2 regions of the Nostocoides vanveenii genome follow, and region 2 is predicted to be linked to the other one. Evidence: riboswitches for the same ligand, from Rfam matches in the RefSeq annotation. Region 2 holds a riboswitch; the other holds the start of a gene.
What was found. A riboswitch is a leader RNA that binds a small molecule or an ion and turns the genes downstream of it on or off. The one in region 2 is predicted to bind cyclic di-AMP.

Region 1: linked by a shared signal. The riboswitch ahead of ABD209_RS04870 (transglycosylase family protein) and the one ahead of ABD209_RS07375 (C40 family peptidase) in region 2 are both predicted to bind cyclic di-AMP.

Annotation. Positions count from the first base shown of each region.
Region 1 covers NZ_BAAAPN010000025.1:24,973-39,309, forward strand. The annotation lists gene ABD209_RS04835 (bifunctional copper resistance protein CopD/cytochrome c oxidase assembly protein) at 1-702, shown strand, start outside; gene ABD209_RS04840 (nitrilase-related carbon-nitrogen hydrolase) at 699-1,523, shown strand; gene ABD209_RS04845 (DUF6458 family protein) at 1,761-2,060, shown strand; gene ABD209_RS04850 (HpcH/HpaI aldolase/citrate lyase family protein) at 2,216-3,031, opposite strand; gene ABD209_RS04855 (MaoC family dehydratase) at 3,028-3,522, opposite strand; gene ABD209_RS04860 (hypothetical protein) at 3,666-4,151, shown strand; tRNA gene ABD209_RS04865 (tRNA-Thr) at 4,234-4,306, opposite strand; gene ABD209_RS04870 (transglycosylase family protein) at 4,551-5,270, opposite strand; cyclic di-AMP (ydaO/yuaA leader) riboswitch at 5,282-5,438, opposite strand; gene ABD209_RS04875 (S53 family peptidase) at 5,819-7,021, opposite strand; gene ABD209_RS04880 (hypothetical protein) at 7,066-9,213, opposite strand; gene ABD209_RS04885 (acyl-CoA dehydrogenase family protein) at 9,619-10,776, opposite strand; gene ABD209_RS04890 (SGNH/GDSL hydrolase family protein) at 10,895-11,695, opposite strand; gene ABD209_RS04895 (uracil-DNA glycosylase) at 11,835-12,512, opposite strand; gene ABD209_RS04900 (HAD family hydrolase) at 12,578-13,222, shown strand; gene ABD209_RS04905 (hypothetical protein) at 13,242-13,385, opposite strand; gene cysD (sulfate adenylyltransferase subunit CysD) at 13,384-14,298, shown strand; gene cysN (sulfate adenylyltransferase subunit CysN) at 14,298-14,337, shown strand, end outside.
Region 2 covers NZ_BAAAPN010000035.1:44,973-59,309, forward strand. The annotation lists gene ABD209_RS07320 (bifunctional FdrA/YlbE family protein) at 1-3,036, shown strand, start outside; tRNA gene ABD209_RS07325 (tRNA-Arg) at 3,080-3,152, opposite strand; gene ABD209_RS07330 (TetR family transcriptional regulator) at 3,191-3,838, opposite strand; gene ABD209_RS07335 (MDR family MFS transporter) at 3,904-5,577, shown strand; gene ABD209_RS07340 (hypothetical protein) at 5,681-5,977, shown strand; gene menB (1,4-dihydroxy-2-naphthoyl-CoA synthase) at 6,017-6,859, opposite strand; gene ABD209_RS07350 (anti-sigma factor) at 6,925-7,377, opposite strand; gene ABD209_RS19795 (RNA polymerase sigma factor) at 7,265-8,167, opposite strand; partial or broken gene ABD209_RS07360 (MarR family transcriptional regulator) at 8,435-8,509, shown strand; gene ABD209_RS07365 (PH domain-containing protein) at 8,758-9,192, opposite strand; gene ABD209_RS07370 (O-acetyl-ADP-ribose deacetylase) at 9,211-9,771, shown strand; gene ABD209_RS07375 (C40 family peptidase) at 10,339-11,118, opposite strand; cyclic di-AMP (ydaO/yuaA leader) riboswitch at 11,120-11,263, opposite strand; gene ABD209_RS07380 (iron-dependent transcriptional repressor DtxR) at 11,480-12,178, opposite strand; gene ABD209_RS07385 (MFS transporter) at 12,192-13,388, opposite strand; gene pdxH (pyridoxamine 5'-phosphate oxidase) at 13,570-14,259, opposite strand.

The DNA.
Region 1 (14,337 bases), on a different contig from region 2:
ATCATGCACATGACTATCGCGATGCTGGTGCCGCTGTTCCTCGTGCCGGCGGCGCCCATCACGCTGGCGCTGCGGGCTCTGCCGGCGCGGCCCGACAAGACGATGGGTCCGCGGGAGTTCGTCCTCGCGCTGGTGCATTCGCGCTATCTGCAGTTCGTCGCCAACCCCGTGGTCGCCGCGGTGATCTTCTTCTTCAGCCTGGCGACCTTCTATTTCACGCCGCTCTTCACCTACGCGCTCGCCACGCACACCGGGCACGTGCTGATGACCGTGCACTTCCTGCTCTCGGGCTATCTGTTCGCCTGGGTGCTGGTCGGCACCGATCCCGGCCCCAAGAAGTGGTCGCCGCTGATCCTGCTGGTGGTGCTCTTCGCGACGATCAGCTTCCACGCCTTCCTCGGCGTGATCATCACCGGAAGCACCACCCTGCTCGCGCCGGACTTCTACTCCAACTTGGGCCTGGGCTGGCTGCCCGACCCGATCCCGGATCAGCAGCGCGGTGGAGCGATCGCCTGGGGGATCGGCGAGGCGCCCACCCTGGCGCTGGCGATCATGGTCACGATTCAATGGCTGCGGCAGGATCGCCGTGAGACCGTCCGGCTCGATCGGCAGGCGGACCGTGACCACGACGCCGAACTCACGGCATACAACGCCTATCTCGCCTCGCTGGCCGAGCGCGACCGAAAGGGGGCCGGCCGATGAAGGTCGCCGTCATCCAACTGGCGTATGACGATCACGAGCCGATGGCCGAACGCGTCGCACGCGCGGCCGACCTGGTGCGCGCGCAGCGGGGGCACGATTTGGTGATCCTGCCCGAGCTGTGGCCGATGACCGGCTTCGACTACCGACGCTGGGACGGGCTCGCCGAGGCGCTTGATCTGGAGTCCGTGGGGGAGGACGGCAATCCGTCGATCGTGGCGGCGATGGCTCGCGCGGCGCGCGATGCCGGCGTGCTCTTGCACATGGGGTCGTTGGTGGAGCGGCTGAAAGCTCCTGGGCCCGAAGGGCATTCGCTTTCGAACACCTCCGTCGTGCTGTCCCCGGCGGGCGATCCGGTGGCCATCTATCGCAAGGTGCACCGCTTCGGTTTCGGCTCGGGGGAACCGAAACTGATGGAAGCCGGGACCGAGCCGCTGGCGCGCGTCGGGCTGCATCCCGAGGGCGCGACGGCGATGTTGTCGACGTGCTACGACCTGCGCTTCCCCGAGCTCTACCGGCGCCAGGTGTCGGCTGGGGCTGAGGTCTTCCTGGTGCCAGCGGCGTGGCCGGCCGCGCGCATCGGGCACTGGTCGTTGCTTGGTCGTGCGCGGGCGATCGAGAACCAGTGCGTGCTGATCGCCTGCAATACGGCGGGCACGCACGCGGGCTATGAGATGGGCGGTCGCTCGCAGGTGGTCTCGTCGCGCGGTGAGGTGCTCGCCGAAGCCGGGGCGGGCCAGGAGGTGCTGTCGGTCGACGTCGATCTCGCCGACATGGCGACCTACCGGCAGGAGTTCCCGGTCCTCGCCGACCGCCGCCTCTGATCCCCTGACCCCCGTCGAAAGGCCGGTTCAGGGTCGTCGAGAGGCCGGTTAAGGGTCATCGAAAGGCGGGTCCAGGGCCGTTTCCAGTCGGCTGTGCGCGAGTGCGTCGAGCTCGGGGCGAACTGCGCCGAGGCGGGTTTGGGCGGACACTAACCCACCATCCGGCGACGCACCGACCTACGCTCGGTAACGACCGGGCGGGTGATCCCCGCCCTCACACGTGTAACGAGCACCTTCATGTACATCGGACTCGGTATTTTCCTGCTCGTCGTCGGGGCGATCCTGTCCTTCGCCGTCCGCGACAGCATCAGCGCTGTGGACCTGACGATGATCGGCTATATCTGCATGGGCGCGGGCGCACTCGCCATCGTGCTGTCTTTCCTAGCGCAAGCCGGGTCGCGCCGCGCCGGCGGCTACAACGCCACCCGGGTCACGTCGACCGACCCCAACGGGCACCACCATCGACGAAACTCGCGTCGACCGCGGCTGACCTATTCCGCGTCCTGCACCCGTCTGAGTCCTGCAGTCTGCGCGTGACTAGCCGGTCACAGCCCGTCGAGTGGCCGGTTCAGCCCCGTCGAGTGGCCGGTTCAGCCCCGTCAAGTGGCCGGTTCAGTGACGACTGGGGATTGCGTTTCGCGGCAGCGGACCAGCTGCCCACGTCGTTCCTGGCCGCTGAGGCCGTACCAGACTCAGTTGGCAACCCAGCCCAGCACCCGTCGGGCCTGGGCAACGACCGGGCCGTCCACCATTTGACCGTCGAGGCTAAATACCCCGGCGCCGTGCTCGGCCACGCCTGCGAGCACCCGCTCGGCCCAAGCCACGCGTTCAGGGGTGGGCGCATAGACCTCGCGGACCACCCCCACGTGCCCCGGATGGATTAGCGCCTTGGCGTCGAAGCCGGACGCCGCGGCAGTCGCCGTCTCCGCCCGGAGCCCGTCGAGATCCGGGATGTCGAGATGCACGGCGTCGATGGCGAGTTTGCCCTCGGCCTTCGCGGCGAGAAGGGCAACGCTCTGGGCGTGCACGGCATACGGCCGATACGCGCCGACAGCGTCCCGGCTGGAGGTGCCGCCCATGGCGGCGACGAGGTCCTCGGCGCCCCACATCGCGCCCACGACGTGCGGGACGCGCATGATCTCGGCGGCGCGGACGATGCCGCGCGGGGTCTCGAAGAGAGCGACCACGTCATACCCACTCAGGCCGGTGACGTCCTCCGGCAGCTCGGTCTTGGCCAGCATAACCCGGCGAATCTGGTTGCGCGCCAACGCTTCCAGGTCACGCTCGTGGTCGGCGGTGCCCGCCGGATTGACGCGCACGAGGGTGCGTTCCGGATCGCAATCGCCGTATGCCGTCAGGTCGGCCCGAGCCTGTGCCTTGCGATCCGGAGCGACGGCGTCCTCGAGGTCGATGATCACGACATCGGCGCGTCCCGCTGCCTTTGCGTAACGGTCGGGCCGGTCCGCGGGGCAGAAGAGCCACGCCGGGCCGGGCTGCCAGGCGGTCATACGTGCTGCTCTGCGGGCTGGAGCCGAACGAGCGTCTGCCGGGCGGCCGTCGCGACCACTGTCCCCGACTGATTGCGCGCGGTGTGCTCCAGGCTCACGATGCCTTCGCCCGGACGGCTGCGCGACGGGCGCTTGTCGGTGACAAGGGTCTCGGCATACAAGGTGTCGCCGATGAAGACGGGGGCGGGGAAGGCGATCGCCGAGAAGCCCAGATTGGCCACGAGCGTGCCCTGCGTCAGCTGCGCGACCGAGAGACCGACCAGCGTGGAGAGGGTGAACATCGAGTTCACCAGCCGCGCATGGAAGGGCGGGAGCGCATCGGAGATCGCCGCGTCGAGGTGTAACGGCTGAGTATTCATCGTCAGCGTCGTGAAGACCACATTGTCGGCCTCGGTGACCGTCCGGCCCGGCCGGTGCCGATAGGTGGCGCCCACCTCGAACTCCTCGAACCACAGCCCCCGCTGCTCGATGATCCGACCTGGCCCGTCCATGGCTGGCTCCTTCGCTGCCCGTATGCCGTGCCCGCCACGCTATCGCTCGGCTCGGCCTTCCACGCGACCACCTGCGTGGGAGGGTCGTGCCTCGACCGGGGCATAACGCTTGCAGGGATGGTCATGTAATGGTGTAATCAACCATGGAGATTACGACTGAGGTTCTGAAAGTCATACCGGTGGATCTTTTCGACGGCGCTCCCGACGTGCGCATCGACCGCGAGGAGATCACCATCATCGGCCGGGTCCCGGCCACCCCCGGCCAGGACGCGGCCGGGGACGATACCGACCGCATCGACCGGTTCCGCGAAGCCACCCGCGAGCAGCGCATGCGCATCGCGCGCGGACTTGAGGACGCGTTCAATCGCAAGGTGGCCTGGGGCGCCCGGAGCGGGGAGATGGGTGTGCTCTTCACCCACCTCGCGACGCCAGTAATGACGCGGCTACGTCAGCCCGAGCGGTTGGTCCTCGACACCCTGGTCGCCGGCGGCGTGGCTCGATCGCGCGCGGACGCGCTGGCCTGGTGCGTGCGGCTCGTCGGTCAGCACGAAGCCGACTGGATCGCCAGACTGCAGGACGCGATCAAGAATGTCGACGAGGCGCGCGCATCCGGTCCGGACCCGGACTGACCTGCGGTCCCAGGCCGCCTCCCAGGAGGCGAGGCGCTACGAGGCCTGGGCCACGAAGGGATTTCTGGGGGGCGTCAGAGAGAGCCGACGGGGGGACTCGAACCCCCAACCACCTGTTTACAAGACAGGTGCGCTGCCAATTGCGCCACGTCGGCCGACGCCCCGAAGGGCACGGGTGAGGATATCAACCGCCGGACGCCAGGCGGCTGGCGTGCCGCCTGGCGCCGGATCCCACCGAACCGACGAAGGTGCGTCCCCCAGCATCAGGTCTGTCCCGACGTGTAGGCCGGGCGGGCCGGGCCAACGCCGATCGGGGCCGCTCGACGGGGCTGAACCGGCCTCTCGACGGGGCTGAACCGGCCTCTCGACGGGGCTGAACCGGCCTCTCGACGGGGGCTGTCAGAGGACCTTGTTGAGGTAGGTCTGCAGGGCCTTGGTCGTACTGGAATCCCAGATGCCGTCCTGGGTGTGGGCGACGACCTTCTGCAGGGCCTTCGTCGTGATCGGGCCGATCACGCCGTCCGCAGTGACCTTGAGCTTGGTCTGGAGGGCCTTGCGGTCGCTGAGGGTGAAGCTGCCGTCGACCGGCCGGCCGATCCACTTCTCCATTGCGCCATAGGTCTTGGGTCCGAGCACGCCGTCGACGACGAGCTTGGTCGAGGAGCTACCACCGGTCGAGCCGCCCGAGCCCGTGGTGTCGGTCCAGGGGTCGACCGCGAGCCCGTTGGTCACGGTCAGGCCGGCCCGCGCGCCGCAGACCGGCCACGCACCCGGGCCCTGGACCTTCAGCACGGCCTGAGCGATGTAGATCTGGGCGCCCTTGCTGGCCTGGTGGGCGTAGGGCGCGTACTTGCCGCCGCCGAAGCCGGTCCAGGTGGATGCCGAGAACTGCAGGCCGCCGTAGTAACCGTTGCCCGTGTTGATCGACCAGTTGCCGCTGCTCTCGCAGTCGGCGACCGCATCCCACACGGTGTCGGCGTGCGCCGCGGTCGGGGCGAGGACGGCGCCGACAGCCGCGGCCGAGCCGGCGGCGGTGAGCAGCGCGCGACTGGGGCGGCGGGCGGCGCGGTGGCGGCCGGCATACGGGCTGGATGAACGGAGGGTGGCGCGAATGGCCATGGGGGAGTGCCCTTTCCTGACGTCGCGCCGCCGGGGTTAGCTGTCGGGTTAGGGAGGTCAGGTTCCCCGCCGGCTCGGCCGGCTGCACCCCAAGGCCGGCATCGATGCGGGCCACACGTGGGTCCCCCAGCCATCCGTGCGAGTGACTCGCGTCGGCGGCCGCTGGATGGTTGGGCGCGCGGCCGCCCGGGATGAATGGTGAAGTGTGTGTGCAGTTGTGGCGGTCCGAGGACCGGGTCACACCGTAGGGGCTGCTGGTGCGCCTGTGCAATCTCTGTTCGCCCGCCGTGAGCGCGATGCGCCGCGGATCCCCGCTTCCGCGCGGGCCCAACTGCCTCGCCACCGCTGGGCAGCCGGGCACGGACAAGCCCGAACCCCTGCACCGCCCGAGCCCAGGCCCACGGACAAGCCCGAACCCTGCACCGCCCGAGCCCAGGCCCACGGACAAGCCCGAACCCGGCGCTGGCGCGCCCGAAACCCGGGCGTCGGCGCGCACGGAAAAACCCCGGCCCGGACAGTGTCCGGACCGGGGTTTGAGGTGGCGCGTTTCAGAGCCCGCCGAGGCCCTTGGGTGAACCCACGCCGGTGGGCGCGTCATAGCCCTTGAGGCCGTTGCACAGGTAGTCCCCGCCGCATGGGCCATTGCGGCCGCCGACGACGTCGTAGAACGCGCTCGGCGTGCGATAGGCCTGGGCCGACGAATAGGTTGCGCCATTGCCCGCCAGACCGATCAGACCCGCGATGATCGGCGCGGACGCGCTGGTGCCACCACCGACGACCCAGCCTGGGGGCAGGCCGAAGGGGTTGGGGTAGGTGTCATAGACCGCGACGCCGGTGGCCGGGTCGGCGACCGCCGACACATCGGCGATCGTGCGCATCTGGCAGTGGGTGTCCTTCTGCCACGGGCTCTTGGCGACGTATGCCGAGCACCCGCTCCCGCTGCCGCCCCAGACGTCCTCGTCCCAGCCGCGCGACGTGCCAGGCGCCTTGTTGAGCGTCGTCCCGCCGACCGCGACGACCTTGCGGTAGGCCGCGGGCACGGCTGCCGACGTGAACCCGTAGTCGCCGCTGGAGGCGACAGCCGTCGTGCCCTTGTGCTCGTAGGCGTCCCGATCCGCCCACAGGTAGCCCGTCTCGAGCCCGCCGTAGGAGTGCGAGGTCACCGTGGCGCCCTTGCGCCACGCGGTGCGGGTTGCCTCGGCAAGGTTGTTGTTGTAGTTGTCGTCGGCCTCGATCAGCAGGATCTTGCAACTCGGGCACGCCGCGGAGACCATGTCGAGGTCCATCGAACCCTCCAGGGCCCAGCCGCCGTCGGGCTGTGGGTAGTTGCCCCGCTCACCGCGCTGGTTGAGCTTGCTGAAGCAGCCGTTGGCCGTGGTGCACGGCGGCAGCCCCATGGTCTTGCGATAGACCGCGAGGTCCTTCTCGGCGTTCGGAACGTCGAAGGCGATGATGATGGCGACCGTGGAGTTCGCACCAGTCGCCGGAAGCTTGTAGGCCGAGCGCAGATCGGCGGGGGATAGCCCCGACGGCATCGCCTTGGCCGGGGTCGCTCCGGAGCCGGCGTGGAAGCGGCTCATGCACCGGCTGTACCCGGCGCGCGTCTCGGAGGAGCACGGCTTCCCGCTCGGCTTCGCGGCCGTATGGGTGCCCGCTCCCGCGGGTGCGGCGCTTGCCGTGAGCGCGGGGATCAAAGCGGTGCCTGCGACGGTGACGCCTGCCAGCGCCACGAGCCCACGTCGGATGGTCATGCGATTCATGTCTGTTTCTCTCGCTCTCGTGAAGTCGCGGGCGCTCAGCGCGCCAGGAGGAAGGCGCCGTCGATCTGCTCGGACAAGGTGGTGCCGGCCGAGTCGGTCACGGCGACCTTGAGGCCGACGACGGTGCGGCCAGCGCCGGCCGCGGGGACGGTGAGGGCGGCGGCATACGTCGCGCCGGATCCGGTGACGGGGGCGACGCTCCAGGTGCGGCCGTCATACGACACCCACGCCTTGACCGAGGTGACGCCCTGGGCGACCGTGCGCCCGACTTGGTTGACCGTGAGCCCGATCGACTGCCTACCGGCGGGGAGAACGTTCGCGTCGGTCGACGCGGCGGCGTAGTCCACCGAGAGGAAGGGCAGAACCTTGCACGTCGTCTGGGTCAGACACCACCAAGTCGCCGGCGCGTTGACCGCGGATGACGTCTTGATCGACATCGTCGTGGTCATCGTCGTCGCGAGGGTGAACGGTGCACCCGAGCGGGACGCGATCTGGCTGGTGGTCAGCACCTTGGTGTTGTCCGGGATGGCGGTCGCGCCGCTGAGGTGGCCGTCCTGGTCGATGATCGTCGCGCCATCGGCCTTGATCGTCAGGTGCGAGGTGAAGGTGTCCGGCTCGGTGAAGTCGCCGCTGCCCGTATGCGTGCGATCGCTCAGCGGGAGAGCACCGATCGTGAAACCCTTGACGCCGGACCCGAAGCCGAGGCACGCCGGGCAGGACTGCGCCGGTGCGACACCGGGTGACCGGAAGGCCTGATGCAGCGGGGCCTGGCCCCAGACATCGGAGGTGGTCGTGCCCGCCTTGGGGCCGACGTGCCCATCCTCGGTGAAATCCCCCTTCTCGGTGAAGACGGGATCGAAGCTGATGTACTGCGTCAGCGAGGCGCCGTGGATCAGGCCGCCACCGGTGGAGACGTATTCGGTGAAGGCGCGCGCCGGCGGCGGCATGCCCACCGACCAGCCACCCGTCGGCGGATTCGCCGACCGGCCGTACATCGAGGTGGCGAGGTCGAAGCCGCCGACCAGCTTGGTGCGGTAGATCGCCGTGTTCGAGGCATCGACGCGCGCGATGATGGGGCTGGCCGGGATGCGGCCGGTCACGCCACTATTCGTCGAGTACCGGTAGGGGGCCGACGCGCTTCCCCCGTCGGCGACGACGACCTGCGCAACGCGTTGCGTGCCGTGTAGGGCGCCCACGGTCGGAGTCACGAAGGTCTCTCCTGTTTCGTAGTCACCCAGCAGCACCCAGGACGCCCCGGAGAAGTAGTCACCCGTGACGATGTCGCGGCCGTACTCGGTGATCTCCGCGCCACCCTCTCGCACCGGCTTGGCCAGGGTCGTCCTGATTGGGGTGGTGGCCGAGCGAACGTCAACGCGGACATCCCGGGGGCTATTGACTGTGACCTCGGGCGAGGTGGCGATGTAGGACTTCGTCGCGTCCGCATTGGACGCCACCACCACGAATTGCCAGGTTCCCTGGGGCAAGCTGATCTTGGCCTTGCCGCGGATGGCGAAGCCGACGCCGCCACCCTTCTGCGCGTCGGTGGTGTTGAGGTAGCCGAACATGCCCTCGAAGGGCTTGCCCTGGTCGTCGACGACGTTGACCGTGACGGTGTGCATAGGCCATTGGGGAGTCGGTGCGCTCGGGCGCATGGCCCGGACGCTGGCCACCCCGGCGAAGAGGGCGTCGCCACTCTGCGTGGCGAGGGCTCGGCCAAGGGCGCGGCTGCTGGCGGGTGTGACATAACCGGTGGCGCTCAACCCGCTCCGCCCGGTGACCTCGATGCCGGGGACGGCGGTGGGGGCGTCGGCGCTGGCATACCGGATCGAGACGGGGACCCGGGTGCTGCCGGTGGCGTCGGCGTTGACGTCGAAAAGCGCGGCGTCGAGGACGCCGCCGACCTGGTGCTGCAGAGCCGCGGGGTAGACGTAGCGGGCCTTGCCGATCGCCATAGTGACCAGTGGGCCGGAGGTGGCGCGGTGCAGGAGCACGGGGGTCGTGCCATGGGCCCGGATGACGTCCCCGGTCGGCAACACGACCGCCCGGCTGCTGGTGGCCGCAGTGGCCTGCCAATCGGCTGTGACATTGCTCGGTGCCTGCGCGCTCGCCGCGAGCGGTGCCAGCCCGCCGGCGGCGAGGGCCGCGATTGCGGCCGTGGCGGCCCAGGTGGTTCGTCTGGTCATTCCCCTTGCCCTTCTCGATTCACGATCCCGTCAGCGGCTGCCGCGGGGCCTTCCGTTGGGAAGCTTGCTCGGTGGCCGGCCGGGCGCCATCAACCGAGCGGCTGATCCGGCTGCGACCATCGGCCATTCTTCGCCGTACTTCCTCTGGGTGTTTCACGGGTGCACGCGCCGAAAGGTTGCCTGCGATCGCGAGATGTGAGGGCAGCCTCAGGCGAGCCGCGGAAATCGCCGCGCAGCAACGGCTTTTCGCCAGATTGGACGGATTGCGCCTGCGCAGGGAGCAGAGAGCGTGCGCGACAACCCATGACGTCCCCTCCCATCGGTGCCGGGGCATACGGTATTTCGCCGGCCCGGGCGCGATCTTCCACCCCCATACCCGGTATGTCAACGGATGGGTCGTCCGGTTCAGCCGCCGAGCGCGTGCCGGCTGATCACCAGCCGCTGGATCTGGTTGGTGCCCTCGAAGATTTGGGTCACCTTGGCCTCGCGGAAATAGCGCTCGGCTGGGAAATCGGCCGTGTAGCCCGCGCCCCCGAGAACTTGGACCGCGTCGGTGGTGACCTTCATGGCGGCGTCCGTGGCCACCAGCTTCGCCGTGGCTGCCTCGGCGCTGAAGGGCCGTCGGGCGTCGCGCAACCGGGCGGCATACAGATAGCTCGCGCGGGCGGCGCCGACGGCCGCCGCCATGTCCGCGATCAGGAAGGCGAGGCCCTGGTTGCTCGCGATCGGCCGGCCGAACTGGACGCGGTCCTTGGCGTAGCTGGTCGCCAGGTCGAGCGCGGACTGCGCCAAACCCGTTGCCGCAGCGGCGATTCCGAGGCGACCGGAGTCGAGCGCCGACAAGGCGATGGCCATGCCCTGACCCTCGGCCCCGATCCGGCGGGACGCGTCGACTCGGACATTGTCGAAGAGCACCTCGCTGACCGGGTCGCAGTGCAGGCCCATCTTGCGTTCCGGCGTCCCGAAGCTCAGCCCGGGCGCGTCGGCGGGGACGACGAAGCACGAGAGCCCGCGCCCGCCGTCGTCCGAGGTCCGCGCGAAGGTCGTGTAGAAGTCCGCGTGCCCGGCGTGCGAGATCCACGACTTCGTCCCATTGAGCACGTATGCCGTGCCGTCACCGACGGCGCGCGTCGTCATGGACGCGATGTCGGAGCCCGCGAGCGGCTCGGAGAGGCAGTAGGCCCCGAGCGTCTCGCCGGAGAGCATCGCCGGGAGCAGCTCGGCCTGCTGTTCTGGGCTGCCATACGCGGCGACGGGATAGCACGTCAGGGAGTGCACGGACGTCCCGACGGCAACGCTCATCCAGGCGCTGCCGATCTCCTCGACGACCTGCAAATAGGTCTCGTAGGGCTGAGCGCCGCCGCCGAACTCCTCGGCATATGGCAGCGAGAGCAGGCCGGCCGCGCCGAGCGTGGTGAAGATGTCGCGGGGCAGTTCGGCGCCGCGGGCGGCCGCTGCCTCGGCCTCGTCGACGCGCGGTCGCAACTCCTTGTCGGCGATCTGGCGGACCAGGGTGATGAGATCGTCGCCGAGTTCGTCGGGCATCAGGCGGGACACGGGCATACCGGCCAATGTAGCGAGCGAGGCCGGGGCCGACCTCATGGCCCGCACTCAGCACAGGCTGGGTGACGTCGAGCAGGGTAGACCCTGCTGGAGGTCACCTAAACGCTGCTAGCTGACGTTAGGCCCGGGGTTCGGAGACAGGCGCAAGGGTTGGGCGTTTGGCCGTCTGCGCGTCCCCCGACGACCGACCGTGGAGTCGCCGATCCACCCAGGGCCCCAAATGCGTTCTGCCCCAGTGCAAGTGGGAGGACAGGGCCTCGCGGCGGCCAGCAGGATCGGCCGGGGGCAGTGGTGTCGCCCAGTCCGCTCGATCGGTGTCGAAGCCGAGCGCGGCTTGGGCGGCGAGCGCCACTCGGCGGTGTCCCTCGCTGGTCAGGTGGATGCGGTCGTCGGCCCACATGCGCCAGTCCTGGAGCGCGTCGAGTCCCCAGATGTCGATGATCGCGCACCCGTGGCGGGCCGCGAGCGAGAACAGATTGGCCGTATGCACCGCGTGGCGCGGTCGCAGCGCCTTGAACAGTCCCGCCTTGGCTGGGTCGGTCGGAGTCGCGAGCAACACGTCCGCGCCCGTGGCTCGGATCCGCACGACGGCGGCTTCCAAACGATCGGCGATCGCGTCGAGGTCGACGCTGGGGCGCAGGATGTCGTTGCCGCCGCCGACCATCGAGACCAGATCGGGCGCCATCGCCAGGGCGGCGTCCAACTGCGGCCCGACGACATCGCCCAACTTGCGGCCGCGGACGGCGAGGTTGGCATAGCCGAAGTCAACCCCGGCCTCGGCCGCCACCCCCGCGAGGTGCGCCGCGAGCCGGTCTGCCCACCCGACGAACCCGGTCGACGGCTCGGGCAGTGGATCGCACATCCCTTCGGTGAAGGAGTCGCCGATGGCGACATAGCGGGTCCAGCTGTGGGGCGTCATACGGCAGTCCCATCAGTGGTCGGCTTTCCCGCCCGCTGCCGGCAAGTCCTTGTTCGCATAGGAAATCTTCCCCTGCGCATGACGGGGTTGTGGCATCGGGCGGGAAAGCTGTCGGCTCGCCCGGCCGGCGAGAGTCCGGTCACGGGAGGGACCAGTCCAGCGGCTCGGCGCCCTGGGCGACGAGTGCCGCATTGGCGCGCGAGAAGGGCCGCGAGCCGAAGAAGCCGGAGTGCGCCGACAGCGGCGAGGGGTGCGCGCTCTCGATGGCGGCGGTCGCCCCGAGCCGGGGGCGGAGGTTGCGCGCGTCCCGCCCCCACAGGATCGCCACGAGCGGGCCGCCGCGCACCACGAGCGCGTCGATCGCGCACCCCGTGACCTCCTCCCAGCCCTTCCCGCGGTGCGAGGCAGACGCGCCGGGCCGCACCGTGAGCACGCGGTTGAGCAGCAGCACGCCCCGATCCGCCCATGGCGTCAGGTCGCCGGTCGTCGGCGCGGGTAGGCCGAGGTCGGTCTGCAACTCGCGGTAGATGTTCTCCAGGCTGCGCGGGATCGGGCGCACATCGGGTGCCACCGAGAACGAGAGCCCCACCGGATGCCCCGGCGTCGGATAGGGATCCTGTCCAACGATCAACACCCGCACCGCGTCCATCGGGGCGGCAAACGCCCGCAGCACCAGTGGCCCGGCCGGGAGGTAGCCGCGGCCGGCCGCGATCTCCGCGCGCAGGAACTCGCCCAACTCGGCGATTACCTCCGCGACCGGCGCCAGCGCTGCCGCCCACGAGGGGTGGACGAGGTCGGGGAGCGGGCGCGCCGCCATACCTTCTCCTTCTCGCCGGTGAACGGCTCTGTCCCGAGGACGTATGCCGCTGGCAGGCTATCCCGGTGATCTCACCGCGCGCCGGCATCCTGTTCGATCTCGACGGCACCCTCGTCGACACCATCCCGCTGATCCTCGCCTCCTTCGACCACGCGCTCACCCAGGTCGTCGGCGAGACCCGTCCGGAGCCGGTGATCCGCAGCTGGATCGGGCGTCGGCTGGGCGAGGTGTTCGCGGACGAATACCCCGATCACGCCCGCGAGCTCGAACGCGTCTACATCGAGTGGAATCTCGCCCAGGCGGCCCGCCTGATTCGCCGCTACCCGGGGATCGACGCCCTGGTCAGGGACCTAAACGAGGCGCAGGCGCGCTTCGGCGTGGTCACCTCCAAGCGGTTGACGACGGCCGAGGACGCGCTGCGCTTGAGCGATCTCAAGGGTCGGATCGAACTGCTGGCGACCATGGAGTCGACGTCACAGCACAAGCCCGACCCGGCGCCCCTGCTCCATGGCGCGGCCCGGCTCTCCACGCCGGTCGAGCGGTGTGTCTATGTCGGCGATGCCGTGGTCGACATCCGCGCCGCCCAAGCCGCCGGTATGCCGTCGATCGCCGTGACCTGGGGCGCCGGCGCGCGCGATGACCTCGTCGCGGCCGGGCCCGACCACGTGATCGATGACGTGGCCGCGCTGCATGCCGTGTTGTTGGGGTGATATCCGGCGTTGCCGGGTGTCAGCAGGCGGCGGGTTTTCGGGAGTTCGAGGGGCCGGTGGTAATCTCGGTCACCGTGTGTGGCGCAGGCGCTCCGTTCGCCGCGTCGGCGGGCAGCCAGGGGGCAGCAGCCGCAATCGAGACATTCAGGGAAGGCTGATCCATGGCGCAAACTGTGCCCTCCACGCTGACGCACCTGCAGCGGCTCGAGGCCGAGGCAATCCACATCATGCGGGAGGTCGTGGCCGAGGCGGAGAACCCGGTGATGCTTTACAGCATCGGCAAGGACTCCGCGACGATGCTCCACCTCGCCCGCAAGGCCTTCTACCCCGCGCCACCCCCCTTCCCGCTGCTCCACGTCGACACGACGTGGAAGTTCAAGGCGATGTACGAGTTGCGCGACAAGGCCGCCCGCGAGGCCGGCATGGAGCTGCTCGTCTACCAGAACCCGGAGGCCAAGGAGAAGGGGATCAATCCCTTCGATCACGGCCCGCTGCATACGGACATGTGGAAGACCGAGGGCCTGAAGCAGGCGCTCGACAAGTGGGGTTTCGACGCAGCCTTCGGCGGCGGCCGGCGCGATGAGGAGAAGTCGCGCGCCAAGGAGCGCGTCTTCTCCTTCCGCAACTCCCGCCACCAATGGGACCCCAAGAACCAGCGCCCCGAGCTGTGGAAGCTCTACAACGCCCGCAAGCACCCGGGCGAGTCGATGCGCGTCTTCCCGCTCTCGAACTGGACCGAGCTCGACATTTGGCAGTACATCCACCTCGAGGGCATCGAGATCGTCCCCCTCTACTTCGCCGCCGAGCGGCCCGTGGTCGAGCGCGACGGCCTGACGATCATGGTCGACGACGACCGTATGCCGTTGGCTCCCGGCGAGGTGCCGCAGCTGCGTAGCGTGCGCTTCCGCACCCTGGGGTGCTACCCGCTGACCGGTGCGGTCGACAGCACCGCCCACACCTTGCCCGAGGTCATCCAGGAGATCCTGCTGACCACGACGTCCGAGCGCCAGGGTCGTGCGATCGACCACGACAGCGCCGCGTCCATGGAGAAGAAGAAGCAGGAAGGCTACTTCTGATGACGACGACCGACGAGCCGATCTACCAGGTCGAATCCC
Region 2 (14,337 bases):
CTCATCGCGACCACACCCGGCATCAGCGCCGCCCAGGTCGCGATGGGCACCGACCTCAATCTCGAGGTGCTCGCCGGCATGGGCTTCAGCCTGCCGGACGGGATCGGCGTGAACGACGTCGTCGTCGCGCTGCGCGGTGCGACGTCGGAGGCCGCCGACGCGGGACTCGCCGCGGTGGATCAGGCCCTGGCCGAGTTGACGGCCAACTCCCGCAACACATCCGGCTTCGGCTCGGCGCCCGAGCCGGTGACCCTCGGCGGCGCGATCGCCGCCGGTGACGCGTCGCTGGCGCTGATCTCGGTGCCCGGCGAGCACGCCGCCGCCGAGGCGATGGACGCCATCGACGCCGGCGTCAGCGTGATGCTGTTCAGTGACAATGTCGCGGTCGCCGACGAGGTCGCGCTCAAGGATGCGGCCACGGCGCGCGGGGTGCTGGTCATGGGGCCGGACTGCGGCACGGCCGTAGTCAGCGGGGTGGCTCTGGGCTTTGCGAACGTGGTCGCGGCCGGCTCGGTCGGGCTAGTCGCCGCGTCGGGAACAGGCGCCCAGCAGGTGATGTGTCTGCTCGACGCAGCCGGCGTGGGGGTCAGTCACGTGCTGGGCGTCGGCGGTCGCGATCTGTCGGCCCCCGTCGGTGGACGCGCAACACGGCAGGCGCTCGCGATGCTCGCGGCCGACGAGGGGACGACCTCGATCATCGTCGTCTCGAAGCCGCCTGCGCCCGAGGTGCTCGCCGCACTCGAGACGTATGCCGTTGGGATGGGCAAGCCGGTGCACTGGGCGATCCTGGGGGCCGGCCGGCCGGACCTGACCGCGTCCGTCGAGTCGGCGCTCGCGGCTACCGGCGCGAATCTGCCTGAGGCGTGGCCGCATTGGGGCGACGCACGTGGATCGGGTGCCGTGGGCGGGCCCACGGGCGAGGCACCTGCGGGAGCTTCGCCGGCGGCGGGACACGGCGCGCGCCTGCGCGGGCTCTTCTGCGGAGGCACGCTCGCCGACGAAGCGATGATCATCGCCGGCTCAACGCTCGGCGCGATCCGCTCGAATATCCCGCTCGCGCCCGAACTTGCCCTGGGCGACGACCTGGCCGCCGAGAGTGGGCATGTGGTCATCGACTTCGGCGACGACGGCCTGACGCGCGGGCGCGCGCACCCGATGATCGACCCGTCCCTGCGCGCCGAGCGGATCCGCGCTGAAGGCCAGGATCCGACGTGCGGTGTGCTCCTGCTCGATCTGGTGCTCGGCTATGGCTCGCATCCCGATCCGGCCGGTGATCTCGCCTTGGCGATCCGGTCTGCCCGGGCGAGCGCTGCGCTCGCGGGTCGGGAGTTGCCGGTGGTGGTGGCGCTCGTGGGCACGCAGGGCGACCCGCAGGGCCTGGAGGCCTGTGCCACGGCGCTCGTTGCCGCGGGAGCCAGGGTGTACCTCTCGAATGCCGAAGCCGCGCGCGCGGCCGTTTCCCTACTCGGCGTTGCCGTAGCGGAGGCGACGACATCCGTTGCCACGGAAGGCGACCCGCCTACGGAAGGCGAGCCAGCCGCGGACGGCGAGCCAGCCGCGGATAGTGAGCCAGCCGCGAAAGACGAGCCGGCCGCGGATGGTGGGCCGGCCGCGGATGGCGGGCCACGGCATACGGGCAATCCGGCGGGGTTGCCCGCCGAGCCGGCCGTCGCGACGGTCGGCGTGGGCCTGTTCAGCGAGGCGCTCGTCGCCCAGGCGGTGCGGGTGATCGAGACGCGCTGGCAGCCGCCGCTGGCCGGCGCGAACCCGGCAGACATCCGCAGCGTCCTGCTCGACTCGCGACGCGAGGCAGCCAACCAGCTGGCGTTCGAGCGGATGACCGCCGCCGGCGCCGACCTGGTGGACGTGCGCCCGGCGGCCGAGGCCTTGGGCCTGGAGCGCGGGACCTTCCTGCACGCCGGTCCGCCGCTGGAGTGGGAGCGAGCCAGCGGACCGATGAGGGGTGCGCTGATCGGCGCGATGATCTTCGAGGGCATGGCCGCGACACCGGAGGAAGCCGAGGCGAAACTCGCTGCGGGAGAAGGCATCACGTTCGAGCCTTGCCACCATCGCGATGCGGTGGGCCCGATGGCCGGTGTGATCAGCCCGAGCATGTGGGTCTACGAGTTGCACGACCCGGTGCACGACAACCGGTCCTGGTGCTCGCTCAACGAAGGACTGGGCAAGGTGCTGCGCTATGGCGCCTACGGCGCGGAGGTCATCGACCGGCTGCACTGGATGAACTCGGTCCTCGGGCCGTTGTTGCAGCAGGCGGCGCGCAAGGCCGAGCGGATCGACATCAAGGCGATCATCGCCCAAATGCTGCAGATGGGCGACGAGGGCCACAACCGTAACCGCGCCGGCTCGCTGATGTTGCTGCGCGAGTTGCTTCCGCACCTGATCACGGCCGACGGTTCGCCAACGGATATCGCTGAGGCCGTGCGCTTTTCGGGCGCAAACGAGCACTTCTTCCTCAATCTCGGTATGCCCGCGTGCAAGCTCGCGACGCTCGCCGCGCACGGCATCCCGGGCTCGAGCATCGTGACGACGATGGCGCGCAATGGCACCGACTTCGGCATCCGCGTGTCCGGCACCGGCGAGCAGTGGTTCACCGGGCCGGCCAACACGCCGGAGGGTCTTTTCCTCGGGTCCTACGGCCCGGAGGACGCGAATCCCGACATCGGAGACTCTGCCATCACCGAGACCGCCGGCATCGGCGGCGTGGCCATGGCGGCGGCTCCGGCCATCGTGAAATTCGTCGGTGGGGACGTGCCCTTCGCGCTGCAAGCGACGCAGAAGATGTACGCGATCACTCAAGGCGAGCACGCGAGCTACCAAATCCCGATCCTCGAATTCCGCGGCACCCCAACGGGAATCGACGTCACGAAGGTCGTGCGCACCGGCATCCTGCCGCAGATCAACACTGGCATGGCCGGCCGGGTCGCCGGCACCGGCCAGGTCGGCGCCGGCCTGGTTAACCCGCCCGAGCAGTGCTTCACGCTCGCCCTGGACGCACTCGCTCGACTCGCTTCCTAGCCGTGCCAGAGGTGTGCGAGCCTCGCAAGCGGCAGCGGCGTAGTGCCCCCGAGACGATTCGAACGTCCGACACCCGCTTTAGGAGAGCGGTGCTCTATCCCCTGAGCTACGAGGGCGGGGGCCGGCGGACCGGCCAGTGAAGTCTAGGCGAGCCTCACAGCAGCGCGTAGGCACGATCGAGCAGCTCGCGCAGGGGGGCGCCGGCATACGCGCCGGCCAGGTGCATCCGGATCGCGGCGCGCACCGCCCCGAGCGCGGCGTGGGCCTCCACCGCGACGGCGAACTCCTCGTCCGCGGACAAGGCGCCCGCGGACGCGACGCGCGTCCGCTCGACGAGAGCGTCGACGAGCACGCGGTCGGCGCGGGCATACACCCCGAGGAAGCGCAGCCCGATGGCCGGCTCGCTCAAGGTCAGCTCCCGGCGCATGGCCCAGCTCTCCGGGTCGCGCTCGAGGGCGGCCATGCGGATCAGGGCGATGGCGTGCACGATCTCGCGCACCGACTCCCCCGCCGGCCGGGCCGCCACCAAGGTGGCCAGCGCGTCGAGATCGCTCGCCCCGCTGCCGATGATCGCATCATCCTTGGTCGGGAAGTAGTTGAAGAAGGTTCGCGGCGAGACGCCCGCACGCTCGGCGATCGCGTCCACGGTCAGCGCATCCACCCCGCCCTCGTGGGCCAACTCCAGTGCCGCCCGATGGATGGCGGCCCGCGTCTCGCGCTTCTTACGTTCGCGCAGACCGCATTCCGCATCCTCGACCCCGGCGGGAGGAGCGACGACAGCGACAGCGGTGGCGGACGACATACGGCCATCATAGTGCAGCGACTGCAAACTTGCAGACTCTGCACATTTTCTTTATCCTGGTCAGGATGAGTCGCCCAGCCAGCCCCGCCCACGCCTCCAACGGCGAGTTCCATCTCGACGCGGCCGGCCGGCGCATCTTCATCGGGCTGATGCTCGGGATGTTCGTCGCGTCGATCAGCCAGACGATCGTCGGCCCCGCGATGCCGCGCATCGTCGCCGAACTCGGCGGCATGGATCACTACTCATGGGTCGCCACCGCCGCGATGCTCGTCTCCGCGGTCGTGGTGCCGATCGTCGGCAAGTTCTCCGATCTCTACGGCCGGCGGGGCTTCTATCTCGCCGGGCTCGCGGTCTTCATGATCGGCTCGCTCGTCTGCGGGCTCGCGCCCAACTTCTGGACCCTCGTCGCCGGCCGCGCCATTCAGGGCCTCGGTATGGGCACGGTGATGCCCTTGGCGCAGACCATCATCGGCGACATCATTCCCCCGCGGCACCGCGGCAAATACCAAGGTGTCATGGGCGCCGTCTTCGGCGTGACCTCGGTCGCCGGCCCGCTCGCGGGCGGCTGGATCACCGACAACCTCGGCTGGCGCTGGCTCTTCTGGACGTCGATTCCCTTCGGCATCGCGGCGACCAGCGTGGTCTTCCGCTTCCTCCACCTCCCCCACCAACGCCGGGACGCCCGAGTGGACGTCGCCGGCATCGCCACCCTCACGCCCGGCCTGGTCGCGGTGCTGCTCGCCACCTCCTGGGGCGGCACCACATATGCCTGGAGTTCCAGCGTGATCCTCGGCCTGTATGCCGCCGGCGCCCTCCTGCTGGCCGCCTTCGTCTACGCCGAATCCCGTGCCGCCGAGCCGATCCTGCCGCTGCGGCTCTTCCGCAACTCGATCGTCGCGCTCGCCAATATCGCGGCCTTCGGGGTGGCGATGGTGATGTTCGGCGCGATCATCTATATCCCCGTCTTCGCCCAGGGCGTCGTCGGCGTCAATGCCACGAACTCCGGCCTGATCCTGCTGCCGCTCATGCTCGGCCTGATCGTCTGCGGCATCCTCGCCGGCCAGCTGATCACCCGCACCGGCCGCTACAAGGAGATCATGCTCGCCGGCGTCGCGCTGATGGCCGCCGGCGTATGGCTGCTCACCCGCCTGACGCACACCGCCACCTCCGGCGAGCTCACCACAGCGATGATCGTCCTCGGCGTCGGCCTCGGTCTGTGCCTGCAGCAGTACACGCTGCTGGTCCAAAATGCTTCTGCCCGTGGCGATCTCGGCGTCGCAACGGCATCCACGCAGTTCTTCCGCAATGTCGGCTCGACGGTCGGCATCGCGATCTTCGGCACCGTGATGACCACCGGGCTGCAGGCTGCGATCCTCGATCACCTGCCGGCGTCGGCCGCCGCGAAGCTGGCGGCTTCCGGTCAGCAGATCGGCGTCGGTTCGGTGCTCGACCCGGCCGCGTTGAGCACGCTCAACCCGGCGGTGGCCGATGCCGTGCGCCAGGGTTTGGCCGAGCGGCTGCACGACGTCTTCCTCCTGGGCCTGCCGATCCTCGCGCTCGTCTTCGTCGCCACCGCGCTGATCAAGTCGGTCCCGCTGCGCACCACGAACCACGCCCCGGCGGCCGGAGAGGCCGGGCACGAAATCCTGGACGGGCTCGCCTCGTCGACGACCGGCCAGGACTCCTCGGCGGCGGAGGGACCCGCCGAGGCGCGCCCGCCGGCATACGCCCGCGCCTGAACTCTGACGGCGCGCGGCACCGGGCGGGCACTGCGCGGGTGACGGCACGTCATACGGGCTCGGGATCTGTCATGGTGAAAGGACCATCCACACGGGAGGAGCCATGTCAGCCACTCTGCGCATTCACCGAGGGTTGTGCTCCAAGGAGCGCGTCCTGACGATCCGCGGCCAGGCCGTCGGCACCTGGGCAGAGGAGGTGAACGACTTCGACATCACCCCTGGGGATCATGTGCTGAGCCTCAACCTCGGGATCTACCACAGCGTCCCGACCCATGTGCGCGTCACCGACGGCATGGTCGTGGAGTTCAAGGCGGTCGAGAATCCCGATGCCCTGCTGCCGATCCTGCAGGGCGGCTTCATCAAACTCGAGCGCATCCCGCCCGTCCGGGCCGACGCCTGACCGAGCCGGTATGCCGCTCGCCGGCCGCAGCGCGGGACATCAGGGCCGCTTGGCGAACTTCTCGAACTCGGGGCGCCGCTTGGCCTTGAAAGCCTCGCGGCCTTCGGCGGCCTCCTCGGTGCTGTAGAAGAGCAGATTCGCGTCGTGGGCCAGTTGCTGGATGCCGGAGAGCCCGTCCTCGGCCGCGTTGAAGGAGGCCTTCATCAGACGCAGGGCGAAGGGCGACATCGTCAGCATCCGCTGCGCCCAGGCGACCGTCGCGGTTTCGAGGTCAGCCAGGGGCACGACCTTGTTGACCATGCCCATTTCGCGGGCCTCGTCTGCGGAGTACTGCTCGCACAGAAACCAGATCTCCTTGGCCTTCTTCACGCCGATCATCTGGGCGAGCAGACCGGCGCCGAAGCCGCCGTCGAAGGAGCCGACCTTGGGCCCGACCTGGCCGAACTTGGCATTGTCGGCGGCGATGGTCAGGTCGCACACCAGGTGCAACACGTGCCCGCCGCCGATGGCGTAGCCGGCGACCATGGCGATGATCGGCTTGGGCAGGCGGCGCATCTGGATATGCAGGTCGGTGACGTGGAAGCGCCCGACGGCGCCCGCCTTGCCCGGCTCGGTCAGGTAGCCGGAGTCGCCGCGCACCCGCTGGTCCCCACCCGAGCAGAAGGCCTTGGTGCCCTCGCCGGTCAGGATGATCACGCCCACCTCGGTGTCCTCGCGCGCCCGGTCCAGCGCGTCAGAGATCTCGATCAGCGTCTGCGGGCGGAAGGCATTGTGGACCTCGGGCCGGTTGATGGTGATCTTGGCGATGCCGTCGCCGGACAACTCGTAGCGGATGTCCTCATAGGTGGCGGCAGGGGTCCACGTGGTGGGGGTTTCAGGCATACCGGCCACGATAACCGTCCGATCAAGTCGTCCTGGCACGCGCTCGCGAGCCCGATCGCTGCGGACTAGATCGCCAGCGTCCCCCGCACGATGCTGTGTCCGGAGTGCGCGGGCTGGTCGTCCAGTGGTTCACGGGAGATGTCGACGATGACATAACCCTCGTCGAGCAAGGACTGCGGCACGGGATAGCTCCGGTTCGACGTGCCTTGGGGCAGCACGCCCAGAGAGACCATGCGCTCCAGGTCGCGGTTGATGAGCCAGACCTCCAAGTACCCACCCGGGTCTGGGTCTGACGAGACCATGATCCGCACCTCGAGCTGACCGCGGACCCGCTCGACTTCGGCAACCCCCCGGGTGGCTCCCGTGTCCAGCGTGGCGAGGTTCGCGCTCGCCACCACCTCCGCCTCAGGGGCTCGCCACTGGTTCACGGCGGCTATCGCACCGACACCGACAAGCGCGCCTAGCGTGGTCGCGACCGCCAGGCTGCCGAACGAGAAGCGACGGGCGGATCCGTCCAGGAGGCGCAGGAGAAGCCGCCGGTGCCTCGCTCGAGGTAGCGGCGACGATGGCATTCCAAACCTGGGGGCCCGGCGCGTGCAGACCCTCGCCCTCGGCGACGGCCGCGAGGGTCCGGCGCAACGCGGCGAGATCGCGGCCGCACTCATCGCACCCGTCGACGGTGCTGGACGACACATCATCGACCGGCTGCCCCAGCGCCAGATCGGCAAGGACGTCATCTCCGGGATGGCTCACGATGTCACCTCCTCCAGGTCCTTGCGCAGGTTGGAGCAAGCCTCGTCGGATATGGCTCTTCACCGTGCCGAGCGGAAGGTCGAGCCGTTCCGCTACCGCTTCGTGAGTATGCCCATCGATCCCCACCAGGCGGATGATCGTTGCGCGCGGGTCCCCCAAAGCGTCCAGCGCGTGTGCCACCACGATCCGGTCGGTGACATCATCGCTCACGGCCGAGCCGACGCCCGCCAGCGATTCCACTTCCACGGCTGCGGACCGGCCTTCGCGCGTTCGGACCGCGAGCGCATCGGCGCAACGCCGCCGCGCAATCGTGATGAGCCAGCCACCCAGCGATCCAGTGCCCTCTCGTAACGTATGCCGGCTCCTCCAGGCCGACACGAGGACCTGCTGGGTGACGTCCAGCGCATCGTGATAGTTGCCGAGGTAGCGCAGGGCCAATGAGTGCACGAGGCGTCCCCAGCGCGCGTATGCCGCTGCCAGCGCTGACGGGTCGCCCTCGCGGAATCTGGAGACCAGCTCAGCCTCCGACTCTTCGCAGCCCTGGTCTGGCGGCATGTCGGCAACCCTAGGGTCAGCAGTGGCCCGGAGCCGCGTGGACGAAGCTCCGGGCCGGTGATGAGGGCTTAGCTAAGTTTGGTGAGTGATATGACGGGTCATCGGGACGCCCCGGCAAGTGGCATGGTCGATGCTGTGCCGATGTGGACCGGATCGGAGTCACTCTCTGCTCTGGAGGACGCGATGGAGGTGGCGGCTGCCGTCCCCGCCGCGGTGGCTCGGCGCGCGAGCATGTCGACGTCCGAGATTCACTCACTTCGTCACCTGATGCGCGCGCCCATTGGCCCGGTCGACCTGGCCAAGTCCCTCGGGATAACGACGGCAGCCTCCTCAGGGGTCGTCGATCGTCTCGTCGCCCACGGCCACGCCGAACGCCGTCCACACGGCGGCGGCGGCCGCCGCGTCGAGGTCGTGATCACCCCGAGCGGACGTTCCGAGGTGCTGGAGTTGCTCCCCGATGTTCGCACGCCTCGCCGAGGTGGATTCCCTGCTGAGCGAGGAGGAGCGGGCCATCGTCACCCGCTACCTTCGGGGCGCAATCGTCGCGATGCGCGCGGTGATGTGACGCGTCGCGTCACGACCGGCCGAGCTCAGGAGTGGACGATGTAGTGGAGGATCACGTCGTGGGTGTGTTTGGCCTTGTCCGAGCCACGCAGCAGGATCTCGTAGGTCCCGTGGGAGGTGTGGATCGCCACCGTCGTCTCCTCAGTGAAGCGACCGAAGACCGAGGCGTTCGAGGCGTAGGAGACGGCGGTGATCTTGTTGTAGGGCACCGAGGTCACGGCCACCTTGCCACCGGCGAAGGAGTTGTCCTGCAGGATCACGCGCATATTCGTCAGTCCGATGAAGCCGGTGCCGACGTCCTTGCCGTCATAGACCGCGAAGACCGTCTCGTCGGGCAGCAGGCTGCCCTGCACGATCGCTAGTTGGTCCTTCTTGTCGTAGTAGATCTCGTCGGCCACCATGCGCTCCTTCGCCTTGCCGTATGCCGCGCCCCACCGCGGGCGCGCACCCAAGGGTGGCACGCGGCATACGGTGTCGCCATGGGCAATATCGAGATTGTCACCGGCGACATCACCACGCAGAAAGTGGACGCCATCGTCAATGCGGCCAACTCCTCGTTGCTGGGCGGCGGCGGAGTCGACGGGGCCATCCATCGGGCGGCCGGGCCGGAGTTGCTGGCGGCCTGCCGGGAGTTGCGGGATTCGACGCTGCCGGACGGGCTTCCGCCCGGAGACGCGATCGCCACCCCGGGCTTCGCGCTGCCGGCCAAGTGGGTGATCCACACCGTTGGCCCGAATCGCCATGCGGGAGCGACGGATCCAGCCACTCTGCGCCGGTGCTTCACCAACAGCATCAGCGTGGCCCGGGGCATGGGGGCCCGCCGGATGGCCTTCCCGGCCGTGAGCGCAGGTGTCTACGGCTGGGCGATGGGGACGGTCGCCGAGCTGGGCTTGGCCGCCGCCGCGGAAGGCGTGAGTCGACGCGGTGGCATGGATCTGATCCGGTTCGTGCTCGTCAGCCCGGAGGCGGCCACCGTCTTCACCGAGACGGCCGACCGGCTGGGCATCGCGGCGCGCGGGTCTTCGGCTCGGCGACACTGACCCACGTCATGGTGCTGTCCCAACGACGAATGTCGTGCACGAGGTGCGTCCAGGCGCACCGTCTGCACGACAAGCACGTGCGCGCGGGTGCGCTTGACCGCGCCTGATGACCGACGAACGCGGGTGACCCGGCAGCACGCTGTAGCCGTGGGTCTCGGGGCGCCGAAAAGGGCGCGTCAGTGATCGCCTTGACCTTGGCCGTGCATCATCATCTGGCTCACCTGCGCGCCGCCGTGCACTCCTGCGCCCGACGGGACTCACTCACGTGCGAGCCAGGCCGACGCCACGTCGCCCGTCGTTCCTGCCGTGCCCCTTCCGCCGCCGGACCAGACGCGGACCTAAATCGTGAATATGCGGCATAGGTGCGTCCTTCGCTCGACATAGCGCAGTTGACCAGCACCATGGCACGGCGACCTGTGGACGCCCTGTCAGCGCCCCGTGAACCTCGGGGTGCCCGGCGGGCACACCGAGGCGCGGGGGTCAGCCCCACGTAACCTGCGCAGGGTCGCCCCCTGCCCTCCATCGCAGTCGGCCTGCGCGCGCCAGGCCGCGTAATGCAGCCGAGACCTACGGGCGGCCGTAGGTGACGCTGGAACTCCAGATCGCGCGCAGGCCCGAGGACAGGCCGGTGCGCGGCGAGTCGTACATCATGCCGTTGCCCGCGTAGATGCCCACGTGGTAGGCCGGGTAGCCGAAGAAGACCAGGTCACCGGGCTGCGGCGAACTGACCCGGGTGGTCGCGGCCTGCTGGCCGGCGGCGGTGCGGGGCAGGCTGATGCCGACCTTGGCGAAGATGTACATCGTGAAACCGGAGCAGTCGAAGCCGGCCGGGGTGGAGCCGCCGTAGACATACGGGATGCCCGACAGGCTCGCGGCAATCGCCAGCACGCCACCGGAAACGGGCGGCGGCGGGGCCTGGGGGGCCGGGTTGTCGGTCGTGCTGCCGCCGGCGTTGCTCGTGGCGGGAACGGTGGAGCGCGTGGTGGTCGTGCGGCTCGCAGCGGTCTGCGTGCGGGCGGCTACCGGGACAACAACGGGCTTGGGCTTCGGCTTGGCAACGGCCTTGACGCCGATGGTGCCGAACTTGGCGAGGACCGGACCGGCGGCCTTGGGCGCGGTCACGGCCGGGGCAGCGGCGGCGACCGTCTTGGCGGCGGGGGCGGCAGCGGGCGCGACCGGAGCGGCAGGCGCGGCGGAGGCGGTGGCGGCCATCGCCGAGACCAGCGCGGTCGTCGCGGCCAGAACCGCGCCGGCGCGCACGACGGCGTCGGTCGAGGAGTGGTTCTGGCTCTTGTTCTGCGCAATTCGGGCGCGGGCGGAATAGCGCCCCGAGGCAAGCTTCGGCACGGTGACCTCTCGACGCCTACGAGGTGAGCTGTCGGGTTCGGACGAGAGATGCTGTCCGGCCCGCCGGTCGAACCTGGCGGACTTCACCCCAAGGACGCAAGCGCCCGAAGGTGGGTCCCCCGCTCCTACCTGGCGGAATCTTCGGTCCGTGCACCTGGTGGTAGGACTCGGCGATCCAGGCGTTCGGGCGGCTCTGGGGGAGCCGCGAGACGAAACGGTACACACTCCCCCGCCATATGTCACGTTTCGATCACAGGGCGGTGACGGATCGGTGAGGAATACCACACCATGCTGTCTGCCGGCGCCACGCCGGTCAGCGGCGGCTCCCGGCGCTCACCACCACACCGCCTTTGGGGGTGTCCTACTGGGTCTGCACGAAGACGTGGTCGGCGATGTCCTCGGGCAACGAAACGCCCTCGGTGAAGTCGCGGGTGGCGCCCACCGCGAGCACTCGGCCGTCCTCGCGGCGGACGCGAATCGCCTCGCCGGGCCGCACGCCGGCCTCGGTGAGCAACTTCAGAGCCTCGTGGTCGATCTGGACCGGCTCGCCGATCTGGCGGACGGTGACATGGGCCTCGTCGCTGTCGGCGATGGCCGACATCGTCTCCAGCCCGGCCCGGAAGTCCTCGACGCTGGCCGCCTCGCCCAACTCGGCAAGCCCGGGGATCGGATTGCCATAGGGCGAGAGCAGGTCGTCACCGAGCAGGGCGATGATCCGGCGCTCGACCCGTTCGGAGATCACGTGCTCCCAGCGGCAGGCCTCGTCGTGGACGTACTCCCACTCCAAGCCGATGACGTCGACGAGCAGCCGTTCCGCCAGCCGATGCTTGCGCATCACGCGGGTCGCGCGCTGCCGACCGAGGTCGGTGAACTCGAGGTGCCGGTCACCGGCGATCGAGACCAGGCCATCGCGTTCCATGCGGGCGATGGTCTGCGAGACGGTGGGTCCGGAGTGGCCGAGGCGCTCGGCGATGCGGGCCCGCAGGGGCGGGATCCCTTCTTCGTCGAGTTCGAAGATGGTCTTGAGATACATCTCCGTGGTGTCGATCAGGTCACTCACGCGCGCCATCCTCTCATCGGCGGCGCCGATCGAGCGCGCTCACCCAATGGGCGATCCACGCCGTGCCCGCGAGCGCGAGCCCCCCGACGGCCAGGCTCGCGCTCGCCAACCCGGTGGCCGCGATGATGGCGCTGACGACGAGTGGGCCGCCACTCGCGCCGATGTCTCCGCACAGGCGCCAGCCCCCGAGATATTTCGCCCGGTGCACCACCGGGGCGGTGTCGGCACCGAGCGTCATCACGATGCCCGATCCCAGGCCGTTGCCGACGGCCATCAAGATGGTGACGGCGAGCAGGCCCGCCAGGCTGGCGGTCAGGGGGAGCACCAGGAAGCCCAGGGCCAGCAGTCCGGCGCACGGCACGGCCACCATCGCCCGCCCACGCCGGTCCATCACCCAGCCGGCCGGATAGAAGATGGCCACCTCGACCAGAGCCCCGATCGCGAAGACCATCGAGACCTGCGACGCGCTCAGGCCGATGTGCTCTCCCCAGAGCGGCAGCACGCTCAGTCGCACCGCCCGCAGCCCGTTGATCGTCATCGCCGAGGTCCCGAGGGTGGCCAGGACGCGCGTATGCCGGCGCAGCAGCGTCCACGTCGATGCCGGATCCGCGCGCCCCAGTTCGCGGGCCTCGTGACCGAGGTCGTCGACCCGGAGCACGAGCAGGAGCGCCGCCAGGGAGGCCAAGACGCTGGCCACGAAGGCGGCCCGAATCCCCCACTGGTGAATGACCGCCGTCCCGACCAGCGGGCCGATCACCATGCCGATCCGGTGGCTGCCGCCCAGCGTTGAGAGCGCCCGAGCGCGTAGGTGCTCCGGCACCGCGTCGATCATGAAACCCTGACGCGCCAGGAGGAAGACACTCCACGTCATCCCCGTGACGAAGGCCGCGGCCCCAAGGACGAGAACCGAGAGCGCCGACGCCGCGATGGCGGCCGTCAGCGCGCCACCGACCGAGGCGATGACCATCGCCCGCCGCTCGCCGATCCGCGCGATCATCGCCCCCGCGGGAAGGGAGGCGCACAGCTGGCCAACGCCGAGGAGCCCGGCAACCAGCGCGGCCTGCCCGACAGTGGCTCCGAGCTGGCGCGCCAAGAGCGGGACGATCGGGATGGCCGCGCCGTAGCCAATCCCCTCGAGGATCGTCGGCCCGTATGCCGCGACCGCCACCGAGCGCAGCCGGAAGTCCTCCCGGGGCGGGCTGGTGGTCATTCCAGCGAGCCTAGACATCCGCACCGACAACCCGCCGGTTCGCGCTCGGGTCGGCCCCCGCGTGGACAGTCAGGCGATGCGCACCGGCTCAACCGATGCGAACCGGTTCAAGCGCCGCGAACCGGGTGCACCGATGCACCCCTGGGCTCGGCGCTACACACCTGGTGCCTACGCCGCGGGCTCAGGGTTGTCGGCGCGAGATCGCCCAAGCGGCGGCGTCGGCCAGGCTGCCCTCGGCCACACGGGCATACACGATCCGGTCGTGCAGGCGATCGGGGCGCCCGGCCCAGAACTCGACCTCCTCAGGCACGATCCGGTAGCCGCCCCAGCGCGTCGGCACGGGCACATCGTCGGGCGAGCCGGTGTCCGGCCAGCGGGCCGCCAACTCGGCCGAGCGCGCCTCCAACGCGCTGCGCGAGGCGATGGGCGCGGACTGCTCCGACGCCCAGGCCGAGATCCGCGATCCCCAGGGCCGGGTGACGAAATAGTCGCGCACGAGCTCGTCCGGCAACTCCACCGCACGTCCGCGGAAGCGGATCGCCCGGAACATCGCCGGCCAGGTCAAGGTTGCAGCCACACCAGGATTGGCCGCGAGCTGGCGACCCTTGGCCGAATCCAGGTTGGTCACAAAACCCGGACCCTCCGGGGTAAGGAAGCGCATCAACACCGTCCGGACGTCCGGCAGCCCCACAGCGTCCACGGTGGCCACGGCCATCGCGGTCGGTTCGGGCACATCGCCGCGCTCAGCCGCCCGCGCGACGGCAGCGTCGATCCAGGCGGAGGCGACGGCATACGGATTGTCCGCGAGACCGCCGATGTCGACGGCGTCACCGGTGTAGGAGATGCGAGGAGCCAGCGGATCCGGTGCCATGGACCGAGCGTATGCCTGCGCCCCTTGCGGACGTGATGCCGCGAGTGTCGGCGGTGGCGTGCAGAATAGGCACGCCAA